2 regions of the Streptomyces sp. P5F9 genome follow, and region 1 is predicted to be linked to the other one. Evidence: riboswitches for the same ligand, from Rfam matches in the RefSeq annotation. Region 1 holds a riboswitch; the other holds the start of a gene.
The links. Region 1 has a riboswitch for S-adenosylmethionine ahead of AC31A1_RS00270 (ABC transporter substrate-binding protein). Riboswitches for the same ligand answer to the same signal wherever they lie in the genome.
Positions count from the first base shown of each region.

Region 2: it holds a riboswitch for S-adenosylmethionine, as region 1 does, so the genes downstream of both, AC31A1_RS16850 (aminotransferase class V-fold PLP-dependent enzyme) here and AC31A1_RS00270 (ABC transporter substrate-binding protein) in region 1, are expected to answer to the same signal.

Region 1 covers NZ_JBXVPZ010000001.1:44,507-54,587, reverse strand. Annotated here, with positions in the region: gene AC31A1_RS00275 (ABC transporter permease) at 1-87, opposite strand, end outside; gene AC31A1_RS00270 (ABC transporter substrate-binding protein) at 84-1,718, opposite strand; SAM riboswitch class IV at 1,957-2,066, opposite strand; gene AC31A1_RS00265 (P-loop nucleotide/nucleoside kinase family protein) at 2,143-2,679, opposite strand; gene AC31A1_RS00260 (LLM class flavin-dependent oxidoreductase) at 2,685-3,749, opposite strand; gene AC31A1_RS00255 (AAA family ATPase) at 4,030-4,578, opposite strand; gene AC31A1_RS00250 (ATP-binding protein) at 4,627-5,055, opposite strand; gene AC31A1_RS00245 (helix-turn-helix domain-containing protein) at 5,433-6,269, opposite strand; gene AC31A1_RS00240 (NADPH-dependent FMN reductase) at 6,382-6,975, shown strand; gene AC31A1_RS00235 (FUSC family protein) at 6,963-9,290, opposite strand; gene AC31A1_RS00230 (ankyrin repeat domain-containing protein) at 9,590-10,015, opposite strand.
Region 2 covers NZ_JBXVPZ010000087.1:10,938-16,863, reverse strand. Annotated here, with positions in the region: gene qcrA (cytochrome bc1 complex Rieske iron-sulfur subunit) at 1-912, shown strand, start outside; gene qcrB (cytochrome bc1 complex cytochrome b subunit) at 909-2,546, shown strand; gene trpD (anthranilate phosphoribosyltransferase) at 2,681-3,745, shown strand; SAM riboswitch class IV at 3,822-3,938, shown strand; gene AC31A1_RS16850 (aminotransferase class V-fold PLP-dependent enzyme) at 4,104-5,465, shown strand; gene AC31A1_RS16845 (hypothetical protein) at 5,630-5,875, shown strand; gene AC31A1_RS16840 (Lrp/AsnC family transcriptional regulator) at 5,872-5,926, opposite strand, start outside.

The DNA of each region.
Region 1 (10,081 bases):
CAGGTAGCGGGCGAGTCCGTACCCGGCGGCGCCGTCGGCGGGGGTGCCGACGACGCCCGGGGTCGTCTCCTGGGTCAGGGCGCTCACTTCTTCGACAGTCCCGCCCAGCGGAAGGTGTACGCGCTGGTCAGCGCGTCCGGCACACCGCTGACATCGGTACGGGTGACGATCGCGGTGGACCCCTGGAGCAGGGGCAGCAGCGGCACCTGCGCGGCGGCCTTGTCCTGCGCCTGCTTGAGGAGTTCGGCGCGCTTGGCCGCGTCGGTCTCGGTCTCCTCCTTCTGGATCAGCGCCCGTACGGCGGGGTCGTCGTAGCCGTTGGCGACCCAGCTGTTGGCGGAGTAGAAGGGCGAGAGGTAGTTGTCGGCGTCCAAGTAGTCGGCGTACCAACCGAGTTGGTAGAGCGGGTAGAGGTGCTTGACGCGGTCCTTGCCGTACTGGGTCCACTCGGTGGACTGGAGGTTCACCTTGAACAGGCCGGTGGCTTCGAGCTGGGTCTTGACGAGCGCGTACTCGTCGGCCGAGGACGAGCCGTAATGGTCGCTGTTGTACTGCAGGTTGAGGGTGACGGGGGTGGTCACCTTCGCCGCCTTCAGCCGTGCGGCGGCCGCTGCCTTGTCGGGGCCGCCTTTCTTGTCGCCGTAGAGCGACTTGAAGGAGTCGGTGGCGCCGGTGAGTCCGTCGGGCACCGAGCTGTACAACGGCTGGTAGCTGTTCTTGTAGACCTGCTGGGCGAGTTGGGCCCGGTCGACGGAGTCGGCCACGGCCTGACGGACGGCGAGCGCCTTGGTCTTGTCGGCGTCCTTGGTCTTGGTGCCGTAGGGCTGGGTCTGGAAGTCGAAGACGATGTAGCGGATGCCGTTGCCGGAACCGGTGTGGACCTTGATGTCCTTCTTCTTGGCCAGGTCGTCGAGGTCGGCGGTGGTGAGTGTGCGGTAGACGGCGTCGACGGTGCCCTGCTGGACGTCGAGCTTCAGGTTGCTGGCGTCGGTGTAGTACTTGAGCTGGATGTTCTTGGTCTTCGGGGTGCCCAACTGGCCGCCGTAGGCGCTGTTTTCGGTGAAGGAGACCAGCGAGTTCTTGTCGTAGCCCGTGACGCCGTACGGGCCGTTCCAGGGCTTGGCCGTGACGATGGCCTTGTCGTCGAGGATCTTGTCCGCGGGGAAGGTCTGTTCGTCGACGATGTAGCCGGCCGCCGTGGACAACACCTGCGGAAACAGGGTGTCGTCGGCGGACTTGAGGGTGAAGACGACCGTGGTCGGTGACGGGGCGGCGACCGAGGCGAGGTTGTACAGGAGGGACGAGGGGCCGTTCTCGTCGGCGATCTTCAGTGTGCGGTCGAAGCTGAACTTGACGTCGGAGGAGGTGAGTCGGTGGCCGTTCGCGAACTTCAGGCCCTTCCTCAGCGTCACCGTGTATTGCTTGGGACCCGTCAGCTCGATGCCGGTGGCGAGGTCCGGGGAGACCTCCGTGGCGCCGTTCTTCACGCTGAGGAGGGTCGCGTAGACCTCGCTCTCGATGGTGCCGGAGCCCGCGTCCCAGGCGCCCGCCGGGTCGAGGCTGGTCACCTGGTCGGTGGTGCCGACGGTGATCGTCGGACCGTCGGAGCCGGTGGACGTCTTGCTGCTGGTGCAGCCGGTGAGGGCGACCAAGAACGCCGTGCCGAGGGACAGGGCGCCGAGGGGTCGAAGCGGTCTGACGGTGCTGGAGTGTGCCATGGCTGGTCTCTGTCTCCGCATGGTGGGTGCGCGAAAGGGGTGCGGCAGGCAGGACATGCCGGGCGCGCGCTGTCGCGTGAAGGGGGAGGGTGAAGGTGAGAGTGCTGCGCGAGGAGCGGGTCAGCTGTGACAGAGACAGCTGGAGACCAGCAGCAGATCCACATGACGCCGGGAGCACAGCACGAGGCCGGTTGCCACGTCGTCCTCCTAGGGGTGTCGCCGGCAACTGAGGCCGGTGGGAACGCACTTGCAGAACAGGAACATCCGCCGAGCCGTCACCTGGGGCACCCCACTGCGTCGAGGGTTGCCGTCCGGCCAGCCAGGGCTTGATCACCGGAACTCGTAGCTCGCGCTCACCGTAGATCGACTGCTCTGCCTGCGTCAAGACGTCCCCGGGCCTCGCACCGGTGCGAGGGGAAAGCGCTCACCGCCGCGGCAGGAGCCGGAGTCGATCGAGGTGGTGGAGAAGGGAGTTGAGCGATTCCCGCGGTCCCTGTCCGGCGGTGTCGAGGGTGATGTGGTCACGGTTCCAGGGTTCGTAGTCGCGGCGGCGGACCTGCTGCCAGTCCGGAAGCGGCAGATCGGGAATGTCGACCGACCGGGAGGTCACCCGGTGCCGATGCTCGGCCGGATCCGAGCAGATCACTTCAACCTCCACGACCGGGATGCCCGCCCGGGCTCCCGCGTCGCGCCAGCTGTCGCGGGTGACGGCCAGCGGGTTGACCGACTCCGCGATCACGGTGAGACCCTGCCGGAGGTGTTCCTCGGCCAGGGCGTACCCGACGACGTATCCGGCCGGCCCGACAGGGTGCTGGGCCTGGCCGGAGCGGACGAGTGCCTGCTCGATGGTGTCGACGCGCAGGTGCACCGCCCCGACGTGTGCGGCCAGGAGCCGGGACAGCGTGGTCTTCCCAGTGCCGGGGAGCCCGCCGATGACGATGAGGACGGCGTTCGGCAGCACGCGGATCAGCGCAGCCGGGGCAGGAGTTGGTCGCCGACGCGGATGATTTCCTGTTTGTAGGGGGTGTCGGAGAGGACGAAGTGAGTGATGCCGAGCTTGCGGTAGTTGTCGAGCGCCGTGGCCAGGTCGGCGGCGGAGCCGACCAGCCAGGTCGTCGCCGCTCCCCCGCCGCCGAACCTGCCCGGCGTGGTGTACAGGCAGGTGTCGAGCACCTCACCGCCGGCAGCGAGGTCGTAGAGCCGCTGTTGTCCGACGGCCGTCTTCCGGTTGCCCGTCCAGGTCAGCTCGTCGGCCGAGCCCGCCGCCATGCGGGCGACCCTTTCCTCCGCCGCCCGCCACGCCTCCTCCGTGGTGTCGCGCACCACGGTGGTGATCCGCAGGCCGAATTCGAGCGGCCGGTGCCGGCGGCCGACCTGGTCGCTCAACGTCCTGAGCCGGTCGATGCGTTCGGCGAGCCCGGCAAGGGGTTCGCCCCAGAAGAGCTGCACGTCCGCCTCGGCCGCCGACACCCGCTCGGCGGCCTCGGACGCGCCGCCGAAGTAGAGCGTCGGATGTGCTCTGCCGGCCGTCGTCCAGGGGCGGGGCGCGACCGTGGAGCCGCTCACCTGGAAGTGCTCACCGGCGAACGTCACGTCCTCCTCGGTCCACAGCCGCCGTACGAGACGCAGGAACTCCTGGGTGCGCGCGTAGCGTTGGGCCGGATCGCTGCGGGTGTCGCCGTAGGCGGCCAGGTGGTCGAGGCCGCCGACGATGTTGACGAGGACCCGGCCGCGGCTGAGCTGGTCCAAGGTCGCTGCTGCGGCGGCGAAGTGGGCCGGCTGCCAGTAGCCGGGACGGATCGCGATCAGGGGCTTGAAGGTGGTGGTCCGGGCGGCCAGCGCGGTGGCGACGGTGAAGGTGTCGGGGCGGCCCCACCCGGTACCGAGGAGCGCGCCGCCCCACCCGTGTCGCTCGGCGGTGCGGGCGAGGTCGGTGGAGTACTCGATGGAGCCCCAGCCGTCCGTCGTGTCGTCGCCGCGGTGGCCCGGCTCGACGGTGTTGGGGATGTACCAGAGAAATTCCGGGCTCATCGTGCTTCCGATCGCAGCGTGACCGACGACGAACCTAGGGGTGTCCGGGTCGGTGAGTGCAGGGGCGTCCCTCGAACCGCGGCTGAGGTCAGCCGGGCGGAGGGGAACGCGGCGTGGATCTGTGGATCTGCGAGCCGTGGATCAGGGGATCAACACAGGGCGCTGGACACGCGGACAAGGTCGACGCAGCGCTCCTTGGTGAGCAGCAGGACCTTGGTCATGTGATCGAGTTTCTGAGGCATCGACCCGAATGTCAATGCGCCCCAAGTCAGCGGGGTCATCACGCCGAGAGCCGCGCCATGGTCTCCGCGATCAACGCCACCCGATCGGCGATTTCGCCGGCCGGCACCTCCACGAGGTCGTAGCCGAACCGCCGATAGCTCTGTTCGTGGATCCGCTCGAACTCCAGCGACTCCTCGTAGCTGATCCGGCGTGCGGCGGTGGGCCGGCAGAAACCGATCGTGCGGACGAAGAAGACCTGCTGCTCGTAGACCCGCTCGCGGGTGATCCTGTCGATCTCGGCGGAGAGCGTCTCGGGGACGGGGCGTCCGAGGTAGACGCCGAGAGCGTGCGTGCAGATCGGAGACCTGTCGTAGACCTGCACGGTCGCGTCTCCCGTCGTGGGCGACATCTGCCGTCGACGCTGGAGGGCGGCGACTTCCTCGACGAAGTCGGCCCGGGCCCAGGGCTCGGGGTGCCCTGCGGCCTGCCCGTCCGCGATGATCGCGGTCGCCGCCTCCTCGACGACGTCGAATCCGCGTTCTTGGAGTTGACGGAGGATCGATGTCTTCCCCGCGCCGGGCGCACCGGTGAGGACGTACCGCTTCATCGTGAACCCCCGGAGTTTTTCGGGCCGTTGGTGTGGACGTATGCCGGTTCAACGGCCCCGCGACGGCGCCGAAGGGCCTGGCACATGGAAACAGGCACTGACCGACTTGCCGTGGGGGCAGGAGTGCGACTCCCAGGTGTCGGCCATCGCATCCACGAGGAGCATTCCGCGTCCGCCTAGGCGTTCCGTGCTCGCCTCGCGCGGAGTGGGCAGGTCGCTGGACTTGTCGTGGACGGAGACGTGCAGGCAGTGGTCGTCGCACGTCATCACCAACTGGGCGCTGCTGTGGGCGTGCCGGTGCGCGTTGGTGACCAGTTCGGAGACGGTGAGCAGTACGGCATCCACCGTTTCCGGGGCGGTGGCGGTCCAGTCGAGCGCCTCCAGATGCTTGCGCGCCCAGTCCCGGGCCGACTTCACCTCGCTGTCCAACGGCAGGGTGCGGGCCCAGCCCACTGCCCGGAGCGACGAACCTTCCACAGCGATCAATCCTCCCTCGGTAGCGTGTGCCGCCCGACTGGCTCGCCCGTGAAGTCCGTCGGCGTGGAGCGGGTGGGCTCAGCCGCGGCCGCGAAGTCTGGCCAGCAGGCGCTGGGCCTGGGCCCGGCGGCGCGGGTCGGCGGCGGCTCGGCGTACTTGGTCCGCCGTGCGTCGCCCCTGGGGGCTCCTGGCGAACCGCTTGATACGCTCCATTACGCGCGGCATGACGCTCCTCTCCTCCGGTCCGACGAGCATCGAACCGTTCACTGTCCCGGCTACCCCGGCCGGGTCGGATCAGCCATGTCACCTGGTACGGGGCGCGCTACTGCCCAGCGACGAAGCGGCACCACAGGCCGTCCACCGGGGCCCGGGGGGTGTCAGGAGATGGCCCGGAGCCGACCGTGCGACCGGCGGCGGAGTTCGTCGAGGGCCTGTGCCGTGCTGTCGTCCGCGGGCAGCAGGACGACCAACTGCTGGGCGTCCGCGGGGAGTTCGAGCGTCTCGCGGAGCAGGTGGAGTGCGCACCCGGACGGGTGGGCGAGGCGGAGGGTCCCGCGTCGCGGAACCACATGCCGGTTCAGGCGGCGCGTGAAGTCGGGGCCGGCGACGGACGCGAGTTCCGTGGTGAACCATTCGGAGTTCCCCACGGTCGGTCCGAGCCACAGGTCGAAAGCCTGCTCGTCCGCGACGTCGTCCCAGTCCGTGAAGAACGTCCGTGCGCGGGGGTCGGTGAAGACGTAGCGCGTGACGTTCGGCGTGTCGGTGTCGAGCAGTCCGGTCCCGCGTACCAGCGACTCGTAGCCGCTGGTGTGGGCGAGGACGTCCCCAAGTCGGTTGGTGACCAGGGCGATTCCGGGTTCGAGGAGGCGGAGCGTCCGCAGGATGGACGGACGGATCTCGCGGGGCGGCGGCCCCGGTCGCGTGTGGGCTGAGCATTCGCCGCCGGTGATCTTCGTGAGGTAGCGCAGATGGTCGCGCTCCGACGCGTTGAGGCCGAGCGCGTCGGCGAGCGAGCGCACCACGGCCACCGAGGGATTGCGGTCGCGGCCCTGCTCGATGCGCGTCAGGTACTCGACGCTGATGCCGGCCAGCGCGGCGAGATCCGAGCGCCGCAGGCCGGGTGACCGGCGGCGGCCGCGATCGGGCAACCCCAGCGACTGGGGCTGAATGCTGTCTCGCTTGGTCCGGATGAAATCCCCCAACGGCGAACCCATGGCGTGAGTTTACGGCGCTGCCCGCTCGTCGCGGAGTGCTCGGAGTGGCCCTGCGGGGGCCAGCCTGAGCACGGTCTGGCTGGGAGCGCGGCGCCGTCCGATCGTGGCGGGCATGGAGAACAGACCTCAGCTCGTGATCATCGTCGGAAGTGTGCGTGAAGGACGGTTCGGCCCGGTCGTTGCCTCGTGGGTGGCCCAACAGGCCGGTCTGCACGGTGTCTTCGAGGTGGAAGTCGTCGATCTGGCCGAGTTCGACGTCCCGTTGGCGCTGCCCGCGGCATCACCGAAGCACGCCGGCACCAACTACCCTCGCCCGGCCGGGATGACGGCGCTGACGGCGGCACTGACGGACGCCGACGCGTTCGTCGTGGTCACGCCGGAGTACAACCACAGCTATCCCGCGTCGCTGAAGGCGGCCATCGACTGGCACTTCACGCAGTGGGCGGCCAAGCCGGTCGCCTTCGTCAGCTACGGCGGTGCCGCGGGTGGCCGGCACGCGGTACTGCACCTGGAGAACGTGCTGACCGAACTGCACGCGGTGACGGTTCGCGACGGTCTCGCCTTCCCGAACTACTTCACCTCGTGGCAGGACGGCCGTCCGCTCGATCCCGGGTCCGCCACCTACGCCCGGACTGTGCTCGACCAGCTGGCCTGGTGGGCGATGGCACTCCGGTCGGCGCGCGAGGCCGTTCCCTACCCGGGGTGAGGTGGATCGATCCTCGCCTCACGTGCCGGATCGCTCGGCTTCGCCGCGGCCGCCAGGCTGGGCTGGAGGCGGCGGGCCGCGTTGAGGTGGTCGGCGGTCCAGATGATGCGGACCGCTGTCGCCGTGGCGTGTCCGTCGTCGCCGCGCAGATCGCGGCGCAGGGAGTGGACCAGGCGTGCCTCCTCGTCTGGGTCGCGGGACAGCGGAGCGGGCACGGCGGTGTGCCGGCCGAGTCCCGCGGCCAGGTCCCGGTACCAGCCGGACAGCCGGCCGACCGTGTCGAGCAGCGTGAGCCGGGCCTCGGAGCGATCGGGTTCGATCCGTTCCTCACCGCCGTTGCGCTGCCACAGTTCCAGTACCGCGTCCGAGGCGAGGCGCAGTCCTACGACCCCGGTGACCAGGGTGGTCATGTCGGACAGGCGTACCGGCTTGGCGCCGCGTTCGGCGAGGTAGCCGCGGAAGGCGTCGTCGAGCCGGCGGGCCGCGGCGGCCGCCTGCCGGCCCGCCTCCACCGGGGCGTCGGTCGGAATGCAGCCGATGCTGCACCGGCTCGCCGCGTACTCCACCGTGTCGGCCAGGTAGCGGGCGCTTTCGGTGTACGCCGCCGACAGCGCACGGTCGACGGCGGCCGCGGCGCCCCGCGGCCAGAAGAACAGGCCCACCAGGACGCTCACCCCGCAGCCGAGGGCGATGTCCTCGATCCTCAGCAGCACGATGTGCCAGTCGGGGTCCTGGCCGATGTTGAACAGGATGACGAGGGTGACGGTGAAGGCCGCCTGACCGGCCGCGAACGAGATGGCGGCGGGGGCGATGCCGGCGACGAGTACGGCGACGGGGAGCAGGAACCAGAGCACGGTGCTGTGGTGCCCGATGAGCTGGAGCAGTCCGGTCCCGATGAGCGAACCGACCAGCGTGCCGCCCAGGGCACGGAGCGCGTTCTGCCCGGTGTTGAGCGCGTTGGAACGCAGCACCGACAGGGTTCCCAGCAGCACCCAGAACGAGTGCTGGACACTCGTCGCGTTCGCCAGGGCCACGGCGATGCCGAGGCCGAGCGCGCCCCGGAGGCTGTTGTGCAGCCAGACCGAGCGCGGTTCCAGGTGTGCGGCGGCGCGCTCGGCGGCGGAGGCCAGCGGCTGGGTCAGTGCGCCGGGTTCCGTGCCCAGCAGCCGCTCGGGCCAGCTGCGGCGCTCGGCGGCCGCGGCCAGGTCCACGTTGCCGGCGATCTGGAGGGTGGCGAACCCCAGTTCCTGGGCGCGGAAGGACAGGTCGAGGGTGGCGATGAAGGCGCGGACCTCCGGCTCCGTGCCGGGTTTCGGCCGGTGCACGGGCAGTCGGTGGGTGGCGCGGGCCTCCATGCCGTCCATGGCCGTGCGCAGGTTCGCCAGGGCGGCGCGGAGGGCGTCGGGCGCGTTGCGTGGGGCGTCGAGAATGTCGGCGGCCTCGTCCAGGGCCGTGGCCGCCGCACGCCGTACGGCGTGGGCGTCGGCGTCGCAGGCCCGGGGGTCCTCCGATGGGGGGCCGCTGTCGGCCACGATGGCGCTCAGCCAGGTCAGTTCGTCGACCAGCCGGACCAGTGCGCGGGAACCGGCGGACAGGCCTGTGGGCCGGTAGAGCGTGGCGTCGAAGGCGGTGCGCAGGTCCGCCGCCGCCGCTGCGGCCTGGCCGGCGGTGGCCTCGCACTGCCGGACGGTGGGCGCGTCCGGGCCGCCGGCCAGCCAGGAGGCGTCGGTACGCAGTTGCGCCGCGGCCGCGCGGCAGACCCGGGCGGCGGGTGCGCTGAGCGGGTCCGCCGCGGGCCGGGGCCACAGCAAGGAGATCGCGAGCATGGCGGCCGCCGCCGCGAGGCCCGCTCCGGCGAGCCGGTCGGGGAGCTGTGACAGCGGGGCGGGCGAGGTCACCGGGAGGATGAAGGCCAGCAGCAGCGCGGTCGTCGCCCCCGCGAGGACGGAACTGACCACGCCGGAGAAGAGGATGAGGAAGCCCACCACGACCATGGCGGCGATCGCGAGCCAGGTCGTGCGGGCCACCAGTGTGCCGAGGCAGATGAGGACCGCCCAGGCCACGGCCAGCCCCACGTGGGCGCGCAGGCGCTGCACCATGGGGCCGGTGAACTCCACCAGCAGAAGCATCGAGAACGACCCGAACGCCGCGTAGGTCGCCATCGTCGCGGAGTCCAGCACCTGACTGCACAGGGCGAACAGGGCGGGCATCACCAGCGCGGTGCGCGCGGCCCGCCGGGTCGCCACGAGCCCCGGATCGTGGTCGCGCAACCAGGTGGGGATCCGCCCGCCCAGGACGCGCCAAGGTTTCTCCATGCGCCCGCGCACCTCCTGTCGGCACGACACCCACGTGCCCCGCCGATCACGAGTATCCGGCATGCACGGCGGATGGGTCACGGTTCGATGACGAAGGTCCGCGCGGTGTCCCCCGCGTGACGGCCTGAGGCGTGGGGGTGGTGGGACGGCGGTCGGGCCCGCCCCGACGGGTCAGCCTCTCGGGCCTTCCCTCCACGACGAACGTGAGGTGCGAAGCTGAGTCCCTTGGCGGAACCTCGGCTTCGTCCCGCCGGCTCACCCAGTACGTGTCGATCGTCGTCCGCAACCCCAACCAGCGCCTATCGGCTCCCACTTGCGCCCGCTGCGGTGAGGAGGGCGACTGTCGCGGGATGGGAACCGTGGCGCGCCCACTCCAGGGGCGACCAGCCTGTGCCGTGGTCTTCCCGTGCGTTCGGATCGGCGCCGTGGGCCAGCAGCTCGCGCACCGTGTCGGCGTGCCCCCAACACGCCGCCGCGCACAGGGGCGCTCCCTCCGCACCGATTCCGCCGCTCTCGGTGTCGGGAGAGGCACCGGCCGACAGGAGCAGCCCGACGATCAGGGCTTGTCCGTTCACCGAGGCGGCGTAGAGCGGTGTGGTGCCTTCGCTGTCGGCCCGCTCCGGGTCGGCTCCGGCGCGCAGTACCGCGGTCACAACGGCGGTGTCCCCGGCCTGAATTGCTCCGAAGAGACGTCCGGAGAGCTTCTTCTGCCGCCGCTGGTTCATGGCCCGAGACTACGGTCGAGCCGTGCGGCGGAGCCACAGATATCCTCGGCGCTTCACCTCGTACGG
Region 2 (5,926 bases), on a different contig from region 1:
GCCGCCAAGCGGTCCGAGCGCGTCGTCGCCTTCCTGTTCACGCTGTCGATGCTCCTCACGGTCGGCTTCATCGCCTCGTACGTGGCGATCCCGCACGACAAGGCGATCTTCGTCTTCCCGATCGGTCACATCAACGCGCTCAACTTCGCGCTGGGTCTGACCCTCGGCGGAGCGCTCTTCACCATCGGCGCGGGCGCGGTCCACTGGGCCCGCACCCTGATGTCCGACGTGGAGATCGCCGACGAGCGGCACGCGATCGAGGCACCCCCCGAGGTCAAGGCCAAGGTCATGGCCGACTTCAAGGACGGTGCCAAGGAGTCGGCGCTCGGCCGTCGCAAGCTGATCCGCAACACGATGTTCGGCGCGCTGGCCCTGTTCCCGCTCTCCGGCGTCATGCTGCTGCGCGACCTGGGCCCGCTGCCGGGGACGAAGCTGCGCCACACCCTGTGGTCCAAGGGCAAGCTGCTCGTCAACATGAACACGAACCTGCCGCTGCGTCCCTCGGACGTGGCCGTCGGCTCGCTCACCTTCGCCAAGCCCGAGGGCCTGGAGGAGACCGACGAGGAGTTCCAGACCGAGATCGCCAAGTCCGCGCTGATGATCGTCCGGCTCCAGCCGGACAACATCAAGGACAAGCGCGAGCTGGAGTGGGCGCACGAGGGCATCGTGGCCTTCTCGAAGATCTGCACCCACGTGGGCTGCCCGATCTCCCTGTACGAGCAGCAGACGCACCACGTGCTGTGCCCGTGCCACCAGTCCACCTTCGACCTCTCCGACGGTGCCCGAGTGATCTTCGGCCCGGCCGGTCACGCCCTGCCGCAGCTGCGCATCGGCGTGAGCGACGAGGGCTACCTCCAGGCGCTCGGCGACTTCGAGGAGCCCGTCGGTCCTGCATTCTGGGAGCGCGGATGAGTACTACGACCAACTCCGACTCGCGTTCGCGCGAGAAGGCACCGGCCGGCGAGAAGATCGCCGACTGGGCCGACGGACGGCTCGGGATCTACTCCCTCGCCAAGTCCAACATGCGCAAGATCTTCCCCGACCACTGGTCGTTCATGCTGGGTGAGGTCTGCCTCTACAGCTTCATCATCATCATCCTCACGGGTGTGTATCTGACGCTGTTCTTCCACCCGTCGATGAACGAGGTGACGTACCACGGCAGCTATGTCCCGCTCCAGGGGCAGCTGATGTCGGAGGCGTTCAACTCGACGATGCACATCTCCTTCGATGTGCGCGGTGGTCTGCTGATCCGTCAGATCCACCACTGGGCGGCGCTGATCTTCCTCGCCGCCATGTTCGTGCACATGATGCGGGTGTTCTTCACGGGCGCGTTCCGCAAGCCGCGTGAGGTCAACTGGCTGTTCGGCTTCCTGCTGTTCGTCCTGGGCATGTTCACCGGCTTCACCGGTTACTCGCTCCCGGACGACCTGCTCTCCGGCACCGGTGTCCGCTTCATGGAGGGCGCGGTCCTGTCCGTGCCGATCGTCGGCACGTACCTGTCGTTCTTCCTCTTCGGCGGCGAGTTCCCGGGCGGCGACTTCGTCGCACGGTTCTACTCGATCCACATCCTGCTGCTGCCGGGCATCATGCTCGGCCTAGTGGTCGGCCACCTGATCCTGGTCTTCTACCACAAGCACACGCAGTTCGCGGGTCCCGGAAAGACGAACAACAACGTCGTCGGCATGCCGCTGCTGCCGGTCTACATGGCCAAGGCCGGAGGCTTCTTCTTCCTGGTCTTCGGTGTCATCGCGGCCGTCGCGGCGATCGCCTCGATCAACCCGATCTGGGCCATGGGTCCGTACCGTCCGGACATGGTGTCCACGGGCGCCCAGCCCGACTGGTACATGGGCTTCTCCGAGGGCCTGATCCGTGTCATGCCGGGCTGGGAGATCAACGTCTGGGGTCACACGCTCGTCCTGGGCGTGTTCATCCCGCTGGTCATCTTCCCGCTGGTCCTGGTCGCGATCGCGGTCTACCCGTTCATCGAGTCCTGGGTCACCGGCGACAAGCGCGAGCACCACATCCTGGACCGCCCGCGCAACGTCCCGACCCGTACGGCCTTCGGTGCCGCGTGGATCTCGTGGTACTTCGTCCTGCTCATCGGTGGCGGCAACGACATCTGGGCCACGCACTTCCACCTGTCGATCAACTCGATCACCTGGTTCGTGCGCGTCGGCTTCTTCGTGGTGCCGGTGCTGGTCTTCATCGCCACCAAGCGGGTCTGCCTCGGTCTCCAGCGCCGCGACCGGGACAAGGTGCTGCACGGCCGCGAGTCGGGCATCATCAAGCGCCTGCCGCACGGTGAGTTCATCGAGGTGCACGAGCCGCTCAGCCAGGACGCGCTGCACACGCTCACCGCGCACGAGCAGTACGAGCCGGCCGCGATCGGTGCGACGGTCGACGAGAACGGCGTCGAGCGCAAGGTGAAGGGCTCCCAGAAGCTGCGCGCCAAGCTGAGCGAGGCGTACTACGGCGAGGAGTCCCAGATCCCCAAGCCCACCGTCGAGGAGTACAAGGAGATCACGAGCGGCCACGGCCACCACTGATCGCTGAGGCGTCGCCACGCCACAGTCGAAGGGCCCCGTCCGAACACCGGACGGGGCCCTTCGCCGTGCCCCGCGCTGGATAGGGTGGGGCACGTCTTTCGAAGCAGGTTTCTACGACACCCAGGAGCGGCCGTATGAGCGCTGTGACCCCCGCTGGAGGCGACACCGCGGCGGCCCGTTCCTGGCCCGACGTACTGAGCGCGCTGCTGGCCGGACAGGACCTCGGCACCGCCGACACGGCGTGGGCGATGGACCGCATCATGAGCGGTGAGGCGGCGGACGCCCAGATCGCGGGCTTCCTGGTGGCGCTGCGGGCCAAGGGCGAGACCGTCGAGGAGATCAACGGCCTCGTCGAGACGATGTACGCCCACGCGAAGCCGCTGGACATCCCGGGGCCGGCCGTCGACATCGTCGGCACGGGCGGCGACCGGGCCAAGACGGTCAACATCTCGACGATGTCCGCGATCGTGATCGCCGGCTCCGGCGCGAAGGTCGTCAAGCACGGCAACCGGGCCTCGTCCTCGGCGAGCGGTTCCTCCGACGTGCTGGAGCGGCTCGGCATCAACCTGGAGCTGTCGCCCGAGCGGGTCGCGCAGGTGGTGGAGGAGGCCGGGATCACGTTCTGCTTCGCGGCCAAGTTCCACCCCACGATGCGGTTCGCGGGCGCGGTCCGGCGGGACCTGGGGGTGCCGACCGCGTTCAACCTCCTCGGCCCGCTCACCAACCCGGCCAAGGTCACCTCGTCGGCGGTCGGCTGCTTCGACACCCGTATGGCCGGGCTCATCGCGGGCGTGCTGGCCGAACGCGGCTCCTCCGCGCTGGTGTTCCGCGGCGACGACGGCCTCGACGAGCTGACGACCACGGCCACCTCCCGGGTGTGGATCGTCCGCGACGGCAAGGTCACCGAGGAGGCCTTCGACCCGAGGGACGTCGGCCTCGAACTGGTCCCCGTGGAAGCCCTGCGCGGCGCCGACCCCGAGTACAACGCCGGCGTCGCCCGCCGTCTCCTGGACGGCGAGACGGGCCCGGTACGGGACGCCGTACTCCTGAACTCGGCGGCTGCCCTGGTGGCGCTGGAGGCCGGGGACGGGCCGCTGGTGGACCGGATCCGGGCCGGGATGGAGAAGGCTCGGGAGTCGATCGACTCGGGGGCGGCCAAGCGCACGCTGGAGCGCTGGGCGGCCGCCAGCAACGCGTAGCGGTACGGCGGTCGTCGTCCCGCGATCCGGACACGGGTTGCGGGACGACGATCACCTCGCGTAAATTTTTCGACCAGGTCATGAGTGACAGTCATGAGGCCCCGGCCGACTGTCCGGCAACCCTCCGTCCGTGGCGGGGTGCCCCGGGTGAAGACCAGGCCGTAGGCAGCGAGGTCTGCGGCAAGCGCGGGCCCCTCGAAAGACACCAGGGGTCCTGGTCATCGAGGGAGTTCTCTGTGAGCAAGCGAATGCGATAGGGCGCGAAGCCCCCACTCCGCACATCCCCTTTCACCCTTTCCTGCGCCGGAGCCATGTCCGCTCGCGCAGTGAATTCGCCTGCCTCTCACGGGAGTTCGCCATGTCTGTCTCCACCGTTGCCGCCGCCACGACCACGTGCGCCCCGCTGCCCGTTCTCGGCCGGGATGTCACCGTCCCGCTCGTCACGGGCGGCGAAGTCACCTACGCGGCGCTCGACTACGCGGCCAGCGCCCCCGCCCTCCAGCGCGTCTGGGACGACGTGGCGGCCTACGCCCCGTACTACGGCAGCGTGCACCGCGGCGCCGGCTATCTCTCGCAGCTGTCGACGGACCTGTTCGAGAACGCCCGCAGGACGGTCGAGGAGTTCCTGGACTGCCGTCCCGACGACCAGCTGATCTTCACCCGCTCCACGACGGACTCCCTGAACCTCCTCGCCGCCGCCCTCCCCGCCGACTGCCAGGTCTTCGTCTTCGAGACCGAGCACCACGCGTCCCTGCTCCCCTGGAAGGACGCCCAGGTCACCTACCTCAACGCCCCGCGCACCCCGGGCCAGGCCGTCGAGACCCTGGAGGGGGCCCTCGCCGAACGTGACCCGTTCGGCCCGGCCCTGGTCTGCGTCACCGGCGCCTCGAACGTCACCGGCGAGCTGTGGCCGGTACGGGAGTTGGCGGCCGCGGCTCACGCCCACGGCGCCCGGATCGTCCTGGACGCCGCCCAACTCGCCCCGCACCACCCGGTGTCCGTCCAGGACCTCGACGTCGACTGGATCGCCTTCTCCGGCCACAAGCTCTACGCCCCCTTCGGCTCGGGCGTCCTGGCCGGCCGCGCCGACTGGCTCCAGGCGGCCGACCCCTACCTCGCGGGCGGCGGCGCCAGCCGCAAGGTCACGCGGCGCGAGGACGGCGGGGTGGACGTGGAGTGGCACGACAGCGCGGCCCGCCACGAGGCCGGCTCCCCGAACGTCATCGGCGCCTACTCCATCGCGTCGGCCTGCAAGGCCCTGACGGAGGCGGGCTTCGACACCCTGGTCGCCCGCGAGCAGCACCTGATCGAGAAGGTGCGGGCGGGCCTGGCGGAGGTCCCGGAGGCGCGCGTGTTGTCGTTGTTCGGCGACGACGCCCCGCGCGTCGGCGTGATCTCCTTCGTCGTCGACGGCTGGAACAGCTCGCACTTCGCCGCCGCCCTCTCCGCCGAGTACGGCATCGGCGTCCGCGACGGCCTCTTCTGCGCCCACCCCCTGGTCCGCACCCTGCTGGGCAGCGACCCCCAGACCCAGGGCGAGTGCGGCGCCCCGGAGGCGGCCCCGGGCGAGAAGTCCCTCAACGCCATCCGCGTGAGCTTCGGCGCGGGCACCCCGGACGAGCACGTCGAGCGCTTCATCACGGCCGTACGGGAGCTCGTGACCGACGGCGCGAAGTGGAACTACCGTACGCAGGACGGCCGTTGCGTGCCTGCCGTGTGACCATCCGGGGGTGGGCACTCCGACGGGACTGGGCGAACCGCTGACCCAGGCGGTCGTACGACGGCTGCCGCGGCTCCTCGGCGGCAGGCCGGTCCAGCTGTACGAGGAGGGGCTCGTCCTGGTCTCCGACGGGCGGCCCCGTCGCTGGGCGGATCGCCGACGGGGTGGAACAGGCCTTCATCGTCGACGAGTGGCAGATCCAGGTCGGCTCGGCGGACCAGGACCGAGCCGAGAACCAGCGGATACGGTCCGTCGTCGAGCACGTCCGGCAGCGGGGCCCGGGCGGGCTGTCGGCCCACCGGTGGGCCGACCTGCGGGGCGGTGATGGTCACCGCACCGAGCTGCCGGCCTGGGAGGTCGTGAACCGGGGCGCGCTGGTCGCCCTGGGGAAGCGGCTGGGCGCCCGCTAGGAGTCCAGCCCGATCGCGAACGCGGCCTCAAGGTCATGCTGCGAGTACGTC